DNA from 3 places in the Streptomyces sp. MK37H genome. Region 3 is predicted to be linked to each of the others. Evidence: riboswitches for the same ligand, from Rfam matches in the RefSeq annotation. Region 3 holds a riboswitch; each other region holds the start of a gene.
The links. Region 3 has a riboswitch for cobalamin ahead of GWI24_RS00870 ((2Fe-2S) ferredoxin domain-containing protein). Riboswitches for the same ligand answer to the same signal wherever they lie in the genome.
Positions count from the first base shown of each region.

Region 1: it holds a riboswitch for cobalamin, as region 3 does, so the genes downstream of both, GWI24_RS24525 (cobalamin biosynthesis protein) here and GWI24_RS00870 ((2Fe-2S) ferredoxin domain-containing protein) in region 3, are expected to answer to the same signal.
Region 2: it holds a riboswitch for cobalamin, as region 3 does, so the genes downstream of both, metE (5-methyltetrahydropteroyltriglutamate--homocysteine S-methyltransferase) here and GWI24_RS00870 ((2Fe-2S) ferredoxin domain-containing protein) in region 3, are expected to answer to the same signal.

Region 1 is NZ_JAAAYH010000187.1:4,484-9,451, reverse strand. It holds gene GWI24_RS24535 (putative cobaltochelatase) at 1-872, opposite strand, end outside; gene GWI24_RS24530 (cobyric acid synthase) at 931-2,535, opposite strand; gene GWI24_RS24525 (cobalamin biosynthesis protein) at 2,532-3,515, opposite strand; cobalamin riboswitch at 3,681-3,834, opposite strand; gene GWI24_RS24520 (hypothetical protein) at 4,022-4,273, opposite strand; gene GWI24_RS24515 (inorganic phosphate transporter) at 4,287-4,968, opposite strand, start outside.
Region 2 is NZ_JAAAYH010000036.1:22,909-27,876, reverse strand. It holds gene ileS (isoleucine--tRNA ligase) at 1-1,205, opposite strand, end outside; partial or broken gene GWI24_RS08460 (glycoside hydrolase) at 1,324-1,647, opposite strand; gene GWI24_RS08455 (hypothetical protein) at 1,729-1,941, opposite strand; gene GWI24_RS08450 (hypothetical protein) at 2,227-2,442, shown strand; cobalamin riboswitch at 2,624-2,845, shown strand; gene metE (5-methyltetrahydropteroyltriglutamate--homocysteine S-methyltransferase) at 3,012-4,968, shown strand, end outside.
Region 3 is NZ_JAAAYH010000002.1:31,299-36,266, reverse strand. It holds gene GWI24_RS00880 (glycoside hydrolase family 97 protein) at 147-2,048, opposite strand; gene GWI24_RS00875 (hypothetical protein) at 2,241-2,417, shown strand; cobalamin riboswitch at 2,466-2,595, shown strand; gene GWI24_RS00870 ((2Fe-2S) ferredoxin domain-containing protein) at 2,656-3,039, shown strand; gene GWI24_RS00865 (FAD-binding dehydrogenase) at 3,212-4,968, shown strand, end outside.

The DNA.
Region 1 (4,968 bases), on a different contig from region 3:
GCCCAGGCGGCCAGCGCGGTCGCCGTACGGGCCGTCACGATGTCCGCGCGCATCCCGTCCACCTCGAACCCGGCGCACACCGCCGCGATCTGCCGCAGCGCGCGGTCGCCGAGAGCCACCCGCGGCAGCAGCGCGCGGGCCGCCGCGATGCGCTCCCGCAGGGCCTCCTCGTCCGCCGCCCAGCGCGCCGCGAACCCCTCGGGGTCCTCGTCGTACGCCAGCCGCCGCCGCACCACCTCGACCCGCTCCTCGGTGTCCCGGGACGCCGCGACCTCCACCGTGAGGCCGAAGCGGTCCAGCAGCTGCGGCCGCAGCTCGCCCTCTTCGGGGTTCATGGTGCCCACCAGGAGGAAGCGCGCCGCGTGCCGTACGGACACCCCCTCGCGCTCCACGTAGGAGGCGCCCATGGCGGCCGCGTCGAGCAGCAGGTCGATCAGATGGTCGTGCAGCAGATTGACCTCGTCGACGTAGAGCACCCCGCGGTGGGCGTCCGCGAGCAGCCCGGGCTCGAACGCCTTCACGCCGTCCGACAGCGCCCGCTCGATGTCGAGCGCGCCCACCAGCCGGTCCTCGGAGGCGCCCACGGGCAGTTCGACCATCCGCGCGGGGCGCGCCTCGCCCGTACCCGGCTCATGGGGCCCGTCCGGGCAGGACGGGTCGGGCGCGGCCGGATCGCAGGAGAACCGGCACCCGGCCACCACGTCCACCTCGGGCAGCAGCGAGGCGATCGCTCTGACGGCGGTGCTCTTGGCCGTGCCCTTCTCGCCGCGCACCAGGACGCCGCCCACGGCGGGCGAGACGGCGTTGAGGAGCAGGGCGAGCCGTAGGCCGTCCATGCCGACGATCGCGCTGAAGGGGTAGGTGGTGGTCACGCGGCGATACCTCCTGGGGTGCGTGGGCACAGCGGTCCGGTGTGGGCGTGGGGGGTCGTCATGTCGTCTCCCCTGGCGCCCCCGGAGGGACGAACGGCAGGCCCTCCGGGACGCCCTCCTCGATGAGCCGCAGCAGCGCGTCCGTGTCGGCGTGCTCCTCGATCAGGTCGCCGAGGCGGTCGAGCTGCTCCTCGCGCAGCTCGCCGAAGCGGGTGTCCGGCGCGGGGACGAACGCCCGGCCCGCCGCGGCGGCCACCCGCCGCAGAAACGCCCGCCGGAAGCCGTCGCTCTCCAGCGAGCCGTGCCAGTGCGTGCCCCACACCGAGCCCACCCGGCAGCCGTCCAGGAAGGGCTCCTCGGCCCCGTCCAGCAGCTCGGCGACCCCGTGGTGGATCTCATAGCCCTCCACCCGCTCGCCGAGCGCCTCGCCCACCGGCCGGGCCAGGGTCTTCTCGGCCGCGAACCGCACCCGCACCGGCAGCAGCCCGAGCCCGGCGACCGTCCCGGCCTTCGACTCGACCTCGTCCTCGATGCGCTCGCCGAGCGCCTGGAAGCCGCCGCAGACGCCCAGCACCGGACGGCCCTCGGCGGCCCGCCGGGCGATCGCGTCGGCCAGCCCGCGCTCACGCAGCCACTCCAGCGCCCTTACGGTGCCCCGGGTGCCCGGCAGCACCACCAGGTCGGCGTCGGCCAGCTCCTCGGGCCGGTCCACGAACCGCACGATCACACCCGGCTCTGCCGCCAGCGCGTCCACGTCCGTGAAGTTGGACATCAGCGGCACGGCGGCCACCGCGATCCGCAGGACATCCGCGCCGTAAGGGGGCGCCACGACGCTCTCCCGCACCGCGCCGCGCAGCGACACCCGCAGTCCGTCCTCCTCGTCGATCCCCAGCCCGTGGGCGAACGGGAGCACCCCGACGGTCGGGCGCCCGGTGAGGTCGCGCAGCGTCTCCAGACCGGGCTCCAGAAGGCTCACATCGCCGCGGAACTTGTTCACCAGGTAGGCGGCCACATGCCGTTGGTCCGCGGCCGACAGCAGCGCGGTCGTGCCGAAGAAGGACGCGAAGACGCCACCGCGGTCGATGTCCCCGACCACCACGACCGGAAGCCCGGCGGCGCGCGCCAGGCCCATGTTGACGATGTCGGTGCGGCGCAGATTGATCTCGGCCGGGCTGCCCGCGCCCTCGCAGATCACCGCGTCATGGGCGCTCCGCAGCTCCTCCAGGCACTCCGTGACGGTCCCCAGCAGCGCCTCCCGCCCCGCGGAGGGCTTCTCGCCGGGCGAGGGTGCTCCGGGCCCGCCGAAGTACCCGCGCGCGCTCAGCTCGCCCACCGGCTTGCCCAGCAGCACCACTTGGCTGCTGCGGTCGCTGCCCGGCTTCAGCAGGACCGGGTTCATCAGCGCGCTCGGCTCGACACGCGCGGCGGTGGCCTGCATGGCCTGTGCCCGCCCGATCTCCGCCCCCTCCCGGGTGACGAAGGAGTTGAGCGACATGTTCTGCGCCTTGAAGGGAGCCACGCTGACGCCCTTACGGGCGAGCCACCGGCAGATCCCGGCCGTCACCACGCTCTTGCCCGCGTCGGAGGTCGTACCCGCGACGAGCAGCCCCCCGCCGCGTGCCCCGGAACCGTCCGTGCCGCCCTTACCGCGTATCCCGCTCATCCGTCACCCCTTCCCAAGGCCCGGGGTCGCCCCGTCAACGCCCTCAGGACCGGCCGGGCCGCTATGGACACCCCGAGGGCCAGGACGCCGACGCGCCGCGACAGCCGTATGGCCCGCTCGATGTCGGCCGACTCCACCGGCCGCCCGCCGGAGTTGAGTACCGGCCGGTGCTCGACCCGGCCGCCGTACGCGAGGGTGCCGCCCAGCCGGACGCCGAGCGCGCCCGCGAAGGACGCCTCCACGGGGCCCGCGTTGGGGCTCGGATGGCGCCGGCCGTCCCGCCGCCAGGCGCGCCAGGCACCGCGCGGATCGGGGCCCGCGAGCGTCGCCAGGGTCGCCGTAAGGCGCGCGCCGGGCCAGCCGGCCACATCGTCCAGCCGGGCCGCCGCCCAGCCGAACCGCCGGTAGCGCGGCGACTTGTGGCCCACCATGGCGTCCAGGGTGTTGACCGCGCGGAATCCTATGAGCCCCGGCACACCGCCCACGGCGCCCCACACCAGCGCGCCCACGACGGCGTCGGAGGTGTTCTCGGCCACCGATTCGACCACCGCGCGGGCGATCCGCGGCCCGTCCAGCGCCTGCGGATCGCGGCCGCACAGATGCGGCAGCCGCTCCCGGGCGACCTCGAGGTCCCCGGCGGCCAGTGCCCCGCCGACGGCCCGGGCCTCACGGCCCAGGCTCGTGCCGCCCAGCACAGCCCAGGTGGCGGCGGCGGTCAGCGCGACCTCCGCGCCGCGGCGGCGGCCCAGGGCCCGTACGGCGCGGGTCAGCAGCGCGGCACCGGCGGCCGCGCCGCCCGCGCACAACGCGGTGTGCAGGGCCCCGTAGCCCCGGTGGTCGCGCCACAGCCGGCGCTCGGCGGCCGCGGCGGCACGCCCGAACGCGGCCACCGGATGGCCGCGGCGCGGATCACCCGTGGCCAGGTCGCCGAGGAAGCCGAGGACCGCACCGCACGCGAACGAGGCGTGGTCGGCACGCATCCGTCAGGCCGCCGTCACGCCTCGGCGCGGCGATACGGAACCAGACGGGCCGGAGAGGCCGGAAGAGTCGAATCGGACAGGGAGGGCTGGCGGCGTGGCGATGCCGGGCATGGCGGTATGTCCTCACTCAGGGTCCTCGCCCTGGTTCGACGTGACCGGCGGTGAGAGTCTCCTGGCTCCCGGATCCGCGGCCCTCCCGGTCTTCCAGCCCCGCGTACGCGACGAACCGTACGGACGAGCCGTGACCCCATACAGGCGATGGGAAGGTGCTCCCCGGTGACAGTGGCGGGACCGCGCCGGATTCTCACCGGCTTCCTCTCCTGCCGCCGTTTGGCTCGGGAAGTCCACCATGGGCCGCGAATGGCCGTCAACTCGCATATGACCCATGACGCCCGAGTGTGCCGAGCCACACAGACAACCGCCCCTCACAGGACGGCCGCCGGACGGTCGGCGCTGGTCAGCGCCACCATCCGGCGGCCGGTGGGTCGTTCGGGGAAGCGGGGTCCTCAGGCGACGATCAGATAGATGCCGTACGCCACGACCGCGGCGCACACCGCGAAGCAGGCGTACGCGCCGGTGCGCGCGAGCGGTGAGCCGCCCACCGCGCCCCCGGGCACGGCGGCGGCCGTGCCGCCCTGCTCCGGCGCCGCCTTACGGGAGGTGCCGACGATGCCCAGGGTGAAGACGCCCACCATGGCGACCGTCACCGCGAGGCTGATGCCGAAGACCTGGCCGAGTGCCGCCCAGTCGATGCTCATGTTTCCTGGCTCCTTAGCGGGTGGTGCTGCTCGCGGCGGCGGGGGTGGGGGTCTGCTCGGGTGTGTTCTCCGAGGTGACGTCCTCGGGGGCGGCGCTCGCCGCTTCGGGGGCGGCGCTCGCCGCACCGGCGGGCGGCGGGGCCACGGACCGCAGGGCGGCCGTGACGGCGCCCACCGGCTCCTGGGCGCCGACCTCGTTGACGTTGGTGTGGTCCACGGGCTTGCGGCGCGACAGCATCCAGATCGCCCCGCAGGCCAGGACGGCGAGCACGGCCACCGCCGTGATTCCCGCGTTCCCCTGGTCGGCCAGGAGCGCGGCGGCGCCCGCCACCAGTCCGGCGGCCGGCAGGGTCAGCACCCAGGCGACCACCATGCGGCCCGCGGTCGACCAGCGCACCACGGCGCCCTTACGGCCGACACCCGCGCCCATGACGGCGCCGGAGCAGACCTGGGTGGTGGACAGCGCGAAGCCGATGTGGGAGGAGGCGAGGATGACGGTGGCGGCGCCGGTCTGGGCGGCGAAGCCCTGCGGCGGCTGGATGTCGGTGATGCCCTTGCCCATGGTGCGGATGATGCGCCAGCCGCCCAGGTAGGTGCCGAGCGCGATGGCCAGGCCCGCCGAGACGATGACCCACAGCGGCGGGTCGGAGTCGGGCGCCACCACGTCCCCGGTGACCAGAGCCAGGGTGATCACG
Region 2 (4,968 bases), on a different contig from region 3:
TGCGGCCGGGAGCGGGTGTGCGGCCGGCTGTTCAGCAGCGCGCCGCTCGTCTCCAGCAGGCCGAGCACGGTTTCGGTGGACTCCAGCACCGGGGCTCCGGCGCACGGCGGCACCTCGTCGGTGTAGCGGCCGGCGGAGTCGACCGGATAAGTCCGGCCGATGCCCTCCTCGGTGGCGAGGGCGTGGTCCCGCTCGTCGAAACACGGGGTGACGGCCACGGCGCCGGTGCCCTCGCCTGTGTCCACGAAGCGTTCCGCCACCACGACATGGCTGTCGTCGGCGGTGGCGGAGAAGTCGAACAGCGGTGTGTAGCGGCGGCCCGCCAGCTCGGCGCCGCTGCACCGGGCGACCACGGGGCCGCCGCCCACCAGATCGGCGTGGGCGTCGAGCCGGTCGGCCGCCACCACCAGGCGCCGCCCGCCGCTCTCCACCACGGCGTACTCGGCCTCGGGGTGCACGGCCACCGCCGTGGCGCCCGGCAGCGCCCAGGGCTGCTCGGACTCCACCAGCAGCAGCTCGCCGCCGTCCAGCGTCACGCCCACGACCGCGGTGGTGCCCGGCACCTCGCGATGGGTGTCGCTGCCGTCGATACGGCCGCTGCTCTCGGCGTTGGCCAGCGGGGTCTCGCAGTGCGCGCAATACCAGGAAACCGAATGCCCCTGATAGATGAGCCCCTTGTCCCACATGGTCTTGAACGCCCACATGACGCTCTCCATGTAGTCGAGGTCATGGGTCTTGACGGATTCGTCGAAGTCGACCCAACGGGCCTGCCGATTGACGTAGTCGCGCCACTCGCCGGTATAGCGCATCACCGTCGTACGGCACACCTCGTTGAACCGCTCGACGCCCATGCGCTCGATATCGGACTTGGCGGTGATGCCGAGTTGCTTTTCGGCGTCGAGTTCCGCGGGCAGCCCGTGCGAGGTCCAGCCGAAGCGCCGTTCGACCCTGCGGCCGCGCATGGTCTGATAGCGCGGCACCACGTCCTTCGCGTAACCGGCCAGCAGATGCCCGTAGTGCGGCAGGCCATTGGCGAACGGCGGCCCGTCGTAGAACACGAATTCTTCGGCGTTTTCGGCTTTCCGCGCTTCCACGGTCTCCTGGAAGATGTGGTTCTTCTCCCAGTAGTCCAGGATGTCGAGTTCGACCTCGGGAAAATGCGGTCTCGCGGGCACGCCATCGGCCCCGGCCATCGGATATGCCATCGCTCAGTAAACCTCGCAGGGTCGGCCCGCAGTGCAGTGAGGGCCGACTCTAACGATGGGACGGGCAATGCCCGGTAATCGCGGAAACATCGCCATGTGCGCCGATGGCGCCACGCGGTTACCCGGCGATTCCTCTCAGCGTGGCCGGGCACAGCCGCCGGGGCGCGCTGTCGCCGCGGAGCCTGGCGTCCACACAGCCGCCGGGCAGGCCCTTGTGGGGTGCGCTGCCGAAGTTGGCGGTGACGGTGCGGGGGCCGTCGCCGAAGACGGTGCGCTGCACGGTGTGATCGGCGGTCAGCGCCCGGAAGCCGGTCAGGGGCTCGGTACCGGCCGCCTTGTGCAGGGGCGCGAAGTACCTCTGGAGCGCGGCGAGTTCACGGCCGTTCCGGTCCAGCGAGTCACCGGTGAGCACGAAGTTGAGCGGAGTGTTGTACAGCATGGCGTGCCGACGCGGCCCGGTCCCGCTGGGCGGCGGAGAGCCGGTCGGCGCGAGCCGGCAGTTCGGCGTTGGTGCGCAGCGCGGTCAGCGGGTGCGCAGCTCATGGGAGGCGTCGGCCACCAGACGGCGCTGGGCGGCCACCGGCTCCTCGAGCTCGCCGAGCCCGGCGGCGAGCGGCGCGCCCGCCGCGCCGATGGCGGCGAGCAGCCGCGCGGCCTGGCGTTCGCCCTGCTCGACGGTGTCCGAACGCAGGGCGAGCTGGAGCGCGCGACGGCCGCGCGGCGGGTTGCCCCACACAGAGGAGGGGCGGCCGGAGGGGTGGCGGCCTACGACGACCCCGCCCTGCGCCCCGGCGGACGACGCACGGCTCGGCGGCGGTGACGCGGCGGCCGATGGCGAGGCGGCGGGTGACGTGACAACGAGTGACGCTTCGGCGGATGACGCGTCCTTGGGCCGCCCGGACGGCCGAGGGCACCGGCTTACCCCATTGGGGGGACGTTGGGCCGCGATCCGCCCGACAAAGGGGCACCATGCATGCGAAGCCGGTCATTTCCGGCCGCTCATCCCCAGCAAGGAGTTCCCATGCGTATGCGGACCGCCCTGTCCACGCTCGCTCTCACCGCCGCGTCCCTCGCCGTCGGCGCGACCGGTGCCGTCGCGGAGGACGGCCCCGATGCCACCGTCAATAACACCAGCAGCACGACCACGACCTTCCCCGGCGTATGCGCCAGCAACCAGTTCTCCTTCGTCACCGTTCCGGTCAATCTGGTGGGCCAGTCGGACTCCAGCTCATGCTGACCTCCCGCTCCACGAGCCCGTGAGGGGCGGAACCCCCGGCCGACGTGACCGGGGGTTCCCCGTGCCGCACTGAGCCGTACTCGCGCGTCCGCCACGCCTTCGTACGCGAGTGCGTCCACCGTGTCCCACCTCACCATCCCGAATACCGGACGGGACCCCGCACACCGCCGGACGGCCCCGTAGGCTGGCTGGTGCAGCTGGTTCGCCCCGTCCGCCAGGCGGGACGCGTCGTAAGAGGGAACCCGGTGGAATTCCGGGACTGCCCCGCAGCGGTGAGCGGGAACGACCGCCGTCATACGCACTGGGTCCGGTGAGAGGGTCTGGGAAGCGACGGCCAGTAGGTGTCCTCCTGAGGAGGACGTGCCCGTGAGTCCGAAGACCTGCCATCTGCCCGCGTACGGACCACCCGTGCGCGGACATCCCGGTGACCTCGAGGGCGGGTCGGCGAACATGCACCAGGCGGACGACCGCGCGCCTGCCGCGCGAAGTCGTGGCGTCCGGTCCGTCACCCTTCGCGCTCTCCTCCCGTCGCCGGGACCTCAGGGATTCATCTCGCGAAGGAGATCTCCGTGACCACCGAGTCCGCAGCCGCGGCAGCACGGGCCACCGTGTACGGCTACCCCCGCCAGGGCCCGAACCGGGAACTGAAGAAGGCGATCGAGGGCTACTGGAAGGGCCGCGTCACCGCCGACGCGCTGAGGGCCACCGCCGCCGGACTGCGCCGCGCCAACTGGCTCCAACTGGCCGGGGCGGGCATCGACGAAGTCCCCACGGGCGACTTCTCGTACTACGACCATGTGCTGGACACCACCGTCATGGTCGGCGCCATCCCCGACCGCCACCGGGACGCGGTCGCCGCCGACCCGCTCGACGGGTACTTCGCGATGGCGCGGGGCACGCAGGATGTGGCGCCGCTGGAGATGACCAAGTGGTTCGACACCAACTACCACTATCTGGTCCCGGAGCTGGGTCCGGACACGGTGTTCGCGGCCGACTCCGCCAAGCAGGTCGCCGAGCTCAAGGAGGCCCTCGCCCTCGGGCTGACCGCGCGGCCGGTCATCGTCGGCCCCGTCACCTATCTCCTCCTCGCCAAGCCCGCGCCCGGCGCGCCCGCCGACTTCGAGCCGCTCACCCTCCTGGACCGGCTGCTTCCGGTGTACGCCGAGGTCCTGGCCGATCTGCGGGCGGCCGGTGCCGAGTGGGTGCAGCTCGATGAGCCGGCCCTGGTCCAGGACCGCACCCCGGCCGAGCGACACGCCGCCGGCCGCGCCTACCGTGACCTCGGCGCCCTCAGCGACCGCCCGAAGCTGCTGGTCGCCTCCTACTTCGACCGCCTCGGCGAGGCGCTGCCGGTGCTGGCCAAGGCCCCGGTCGAGGGGCTGGCGCTGGACTTCACGGAGGCCGCCGCGGCGCATCTGGCCGCGCTGGCCGCCGTAGGCGGGCTGCCCCGCAAGCGGCTGGTCGCCGGTGTCGTCAACGGCCGCAACATCTGGGTCAACGACCTGGAGAAGTCCCTGGCCACGCTCGGCACCCTGCTGGGCCTGGCGGACCGGGTCGATGTGGCCGCCTCCTGCTCGCTGCTGCACGTCCCCCTCGACACGACGGCCGAGCGGGACATCGAACCGCAGATCCTGCGCTGGCTGGCCTTCGCCCGGCAGAAGACCGCGGAGATCGTCACCCTCGCCAAGGGCCTGGCCCGCGGCACCGGCGCGATCACCGCCGAGCTGGCCGCGAACCGGGCCGACCTCGCCTCCCGCGCCAACTCCCCCATCACCCGCGACCCGGCCGTCCGCGCCCGCGCCGCCGCGGTCACCGAGGCCGACGCCCGGCGCTCCCAGCCGTACGCCGAGCGCACCGCGGCCCAGCGCGCCCACCTCCGCCTGCCGCTGCTGCCGACCACCACCATCGGCTCCTTCCCGCAGACCGGCGAACTCCGCACCGCCCGCGCCGACCTGCGCGGGGGCCGGATCGACACGGCCGGGTACGAGGAGCGCATCAGGGCCGAGATCCAGGAGGTGATCTCCTTCCAGGAGAAGACCGGCCTGGATGTGCTGGTGCACGGCGAGGCCGAGCGCAACGACATGGTCCAGTACTTCGCCGAGCGGCTCACCGGCTATCTGGCCACCCAGCACGGCTGGGTCCAGTCCTACGGCACCCGTTACGTCCGCCCGCCGATCCTGGCCGGTGACATCTCGCGCCCCGAGCCGATGACGGTGCGCTGGACGGCGTACGCGCAGTCCCTCACCGACCGCCCGGTCAAGGGCATGCTCACCGGACCGGTGACGATGCTCGCGTGGTCCTTCGTCCGCGACGACCAGCCCCACGGCGACACCGCCCGGCACGTCGCGCTCGCCCTGCGCGACGAGGTGAACGACCTGGAGGCGGCCGGGACCTCGGTCATCCAGGTGGACGAACCCGCGCTGCGCGAGACCCTGCCGCTGCGCACCGCGGACCGGCCCGCCTATCTGGCCTGGGCGACCGAGGCCTTCCGGCTCACCACCGGCGGCGTACGCCCCGACACCCAGA
Region 3 (4,968 bases):
GGGCGGACCGGCGGCCACCCCGCCCCCCGCGCCCGTGCCGTCGCCGCCGCATGGGTCTTCGCGGCCGGCGTCTGCCTTCCGGCGATCGGCATCTCCTGGATGGGGTGTCCGTGTGACGGATGGTCAGCGCGGGTCGTAGGGGCGGGTCAGGGGCGGTCGCAGGTCGAGAGACCGGGCCGCCAGCGGCAGGCGATGGCGGCGAACCCGCCGTCCGCCGCGACCGGCACGGACAGGGTCTGCCCGCCGCGCACCACCGTGGGGGTGCGGACCAGACCGGCCGGGCCGTCCAGGATCAGATCGACCAGCCAGCGGCCCGGCTCCAGCCGCAGCGGCACCTCGGCGGTGTGCGCGGGGCCGGTGAACGTACCGCCGATGAACCACCGCGGGCCGCTGGCGCGGGCGAGCACCGCGCTCTCACCCGGCCGCCCCGCCAGCAGCCGGGTGCGGTCCCAGGTGGCCGGGATCTGCTCCAGGAACCGGCGGGCGAGCGGACGGGCGTCGTAGGACTCCGGAGTGCCCGCCAGGTTCTGGATCCCGGACTCGTAGAGCACCGAGAGGCCGACTTCGCCCGCGTCCGACGCCGCGTTGGGGCGCTGGGGCCGGTGGAAGGCCCCGGGGGTGAAGTCCATGGAGCCGATGACATTGCGGGTGAAGGGCAGCGTCGCCAGGTGCTGCGGGGTGTTGGTCCGCTTCTCCTCGCCGTTCACGCCCTCCATCGACATCACCTGCGGCCAGGTGCGCTGAATGCCCTTGGGGATCGTCGAGCCGTGGAAGTTGACGAGCAGATGGTGGGCCGCGGTGTCCTTGAGGATCTCGTCGTACCAGCGCAGCGTCTCCTGGGACTCGGAGTCCATGAAGTCGATCTTCACGCCCTTCACCCCCCACCGCTCCAGCGTGGGGAGCCACTGCTCGCGCTCCTCGGCGGTGTCGAGGTCACGGTGGTGGATCCAGACCTGGATGCCCACTTGCCGCTCGCGGGCGTAGTCCACGAGCTGCGGGATCCAGCTGTTGCGTTGCCAGTCGGGATCGGTGACGTCCCACTGGTCGGGGTCGAAGTACCAGCCCGCGTCCACCACCACATACGGCCATCCGCGCTGGGCCGCGTAGTCCACGTACCCCTGCTGCATCGACAGGCTCTGCCCGGCCGGCTTGCCGCCCGCGAGCCAGGTCCACAGCGCGGGGCCGGGCCGGATCCACGAGGTGTCGGCGACCCGTGACGCCGGTGCCAGATCGTCGGTGAAGGTGGACTGGGTGACGGTCGGCAGATCGCCCACGATCAGGGCGCGCCAGGGTGTGCTGAGCGGCCCGTCGGACTCGACCCGCTCGTCCCACAGGCCGATGCGGTACGTGGGCAGCCCCTGCTGGTGGATCAGCCGGGCGGCGGAGTAGCGGCCGGTGAGATCCGACTCCGCGATCAGGGCGTAGCCGCCGCCCGTCTCGAAGAGCGCCTGCGCCATGTACTCACCGGTGGGCGCGGTCGCCGCGGTGTACTCCTTGAACAGGTTCTCGTTGTCCTTGCGGTAGTCGCCGAGCCACGCGGTCGCGTCCGGGGGCAGGGTGAAGGCCGAGGCCTCGCCGAGGACATCGCCGCTGCCGGAGGGCAGGTCGTAGCGATAGGCGACCCCGTCGTCCGAGACCCGCACCACAAGGTCCAGCCGGGCGTTCCCGCCGCCCCGGAACCGGAAGCGGGACTCGGTCATCCGCGCGGTGCGCGAGCGCTGCTTGCCGACCGTCGACCGGTAGCGCTCCACGACGGTGCGGTCGTGGCGTCCCAGATAGCGCAGCCCGTGCGACAGGTCCGCCCGCTCGGTGACGATGCCCACGGGCGAGGGCTCGATCACCGTCCGTCCACCCCGGGACACCTGGAGCGTCAGCGCTCCCGAGGCGCCGTCAAGCCGCAGCTGGGCGAGGGGACCGGAGTGGGGCGAGGGGCCGCGCACGGTCCAGGCGGAGTCCTTCGCCTGTGCGGGCCCGGTGATGAAGAGCGTCATGGCCAGGACGCCGCAGAGCAGAAATGCCACTGCGGAGCGTCGGTAAGATCTCGGCATCGTTGCCTCCCGAGGCGGATACGTTACCGAGTCATCCGATAACTTGGGAGGGGTTGAGCGACATTACGCCCCGTCAAGGGTCGCTGGCGCATGAGAGATCGGATCTATGGCTTGGCTGCTTCCGGAGGCGACGCCACGGGTAGCGGGTCGGCTGACGGACCCGCGCACGGTCCGGCTGAGGAGGCGCACACGATGAGCGGCACGGCTCGGCCCGGCGACCCGGACCGGGAGACGGCGGACCCGGCGCCCGCCGGGCCCGAGGGCGGGGACCCCGCCTGCTGGCTGGAGAGGGTGTGCGCCGACTGCGGCGCGATCCAGGACACCGCCCGCTTCACTCGCTGTGCGCGGTGCGGAGCCCCGAAGGAGTGAGCGGGGCGCCCGGGATGCGATGATGCCGGGCGACAAAGGCGACGGCGGAACGAGGAAGCCGGTGTGACTCCGGCGCGGTACCGCCACTGTGATCGGCGAGCGGATCCCGAACAGGTCACTGCCCGCATACGCGGGTGGGAAGGCCGGGACGAGCATCGACCCGAGAGCCAGGAGACTCACGCGGTCGCCTCCTCGAGCGACACCGGGGCGGACTTCCCCGGAGGAGGGGTGATGCGTCGTGTCCGTAAGGCCGACCGACCCACTGCCGTGCCGGGTGACCGTGTGCCGGGACTGCTGTTGCGGCAGTCCCAAGGTGACCGGCATCGACCATGCCGCGCAGATCGCGCGGCTCGGTGAGGAGGCGCCCGTACGCGTCTCCGAGTGTCTGGACGTCTGCGACCAGGCCAATGTGATCGTGGTGCAGCCGTCGGCCGCCGGACGGGCCGCCGGGGGCAGGCCGGTGTGGCTCGGCCTGGTCAACGACCCGGATGCGACGGAGGACATCGTGGCCTGGGTCCGGGCGGGCGGCCCGGGGGTGGCACCGCTGCCCGACATCCTCGATCTGTACGCGTTCTCGCCGCGGGGGAGCGCCTCGGCCGAGCCGTCACCGGGCGGTCGCTGAGCGCCCGAAGTCGCCTGTGTGGCACGGGAGTTGGTCTTACGAGCAGAACTCTGGCGGCCTTGCACCCTGTGGGCTACCGTCGGTAACACGTTGCCGGTCGGTAACACGATTCCGTCGCGGCAACCCCCTCCGTACCTCCCGCACCCTCCGAACCCCTTCCGGAAGGCAGCTCATGGAGAACTCCACAGAGAATTCCGCGTCGCCCGCCCGGAACAGCGGGAACAGCGGGAACAGCGGGAACAGCGGGAACAGCGGGAACAGCGGGATCAGCGGGATCAGCCGCCGCCGCGCCCTGACGGCGGCGGGCGGTGTGCTCGCCGGCGCCGCGCTCGCCCAGGCGGCGGTTCCGGCCTTCGCCGCCTCAGGGGCCTCCTCGGACGCGGACGCCATCGTGGTCGGCCATGGGCTCGCCGGGCTGGTGGCCACGGCGGAGCTGGCGGCCGCGGGGCGCAAGGTGCTCCTCCTCGACCAGGAGCCCGAGAGCAACCTCGGCGGTCAGGCGTTCTGGTCCTTCGGCGGCCTGTTCTTCGTCGACTCCGAGGAGCAGCGGCTGATGGGGATCAAGGACTCCCCCGAACTGGCCTGGCAGGACTGGCTCGGCACGGCCGGCTTCGACCGCGGTGTCACCGACCCCGGTGGCCAGGACTACTGGGCCCACAAGTGGGCTGAGGCGTATGTGGACTTCGCCTCCGGGGAGAAGCGGTCCTGGTTGCACGGGCTCGGCGTGCAATGGTTCCCGATCGTCGGCTGGGCCGAGCGCGGCGGCGGTCTCGCGGACGGCCACGGCAACTCGGTGCCGCGCTTCCACGTCACCTGGGGCACCGGTCCCGCCGTGGTCGAGCCATTCGAGAAGAGGGTGCGGGCCGCCGCGAAGGACGGCCGGGTCACCTTCAAGTTCCGTCACCGGGTGGACGAACTGGTGGTCACCGGTGGCGCCGTCACCGGGGTGAGCGGCTCGATCCTGGAGCCGAGCGACGCCGCTCGCGGCAAGCAGACCTCGCGCACCGTGGTGGGCGACTTCGAGCTCAACGCCCCGGTGGTGATCGTCACCTCCGGCGGTATCGGCGCCAACCACGACCTCGTACGCCGGAACTGGCCCGACCGGCTCGGCCCGCCGCCGAAGTTCATGGTCACCGGCGTCCCGGCGTATGTGGACGGCCGCATGCTGGCGATCACCGAGAAGGCTGGCGGACGGATCGTCAACCCCGACCGGATGTGGCACTACACCGAGGGCCTCAGGAACTACGACCCGATCTGGCCGGGCCATGGCATCCGCATTCTGCCGGGCCCGTCGTCGATGTGGTTCGACGCGAAGGGCAGGCGCTTCTCCAGCCCCGACATCCCGGGTTACGACACCCTGCACACCCTCGGATCGATCACCGCCACCGGCTATGACTACTCGTGGTTTGTCACCACCCAGAAGATCATGGCCAAGGAGTTCGCGCTCTCGGGCTCGGAGCAGAACCCGGACCTGACCAACAAGGACATCCTGCAGCTCCTCTCCCGCATCTGGCAGACCCCCGAGCCGATCCAGCGGTTCCGGGACAAGGGCGAGGACTTCGTCGTGGCCAACAACCTGCCCCAACTCGTGGCAGGTATGAACAAGTTGACCGGCGACAACCTGATCGACCTGGCGGACCTCAAGCGGCAGATCGAGGCCCGCGACCGCGAGATCGAGAACCCGTACACCAAGGACGTCCAGGTCATGGGCATCCGCAACGCGCTCGCCTACCCCGGGGACACCCTCAGCCGCACCGCCTCCGCGCACCGGATCCTGGACTCGGGCGCCGGACCCCTGATCGCCGTGCGCCTCAACATCCTCACCCGCAAGACCCTCGGCGGCCTCCAGACCGACCTCTCCGGCCGCGTCCTGGACGCCTCCGGCCACCCGATCAGCGGCCTGTACGCGGCCGGTGAGGTGGCGGGCTT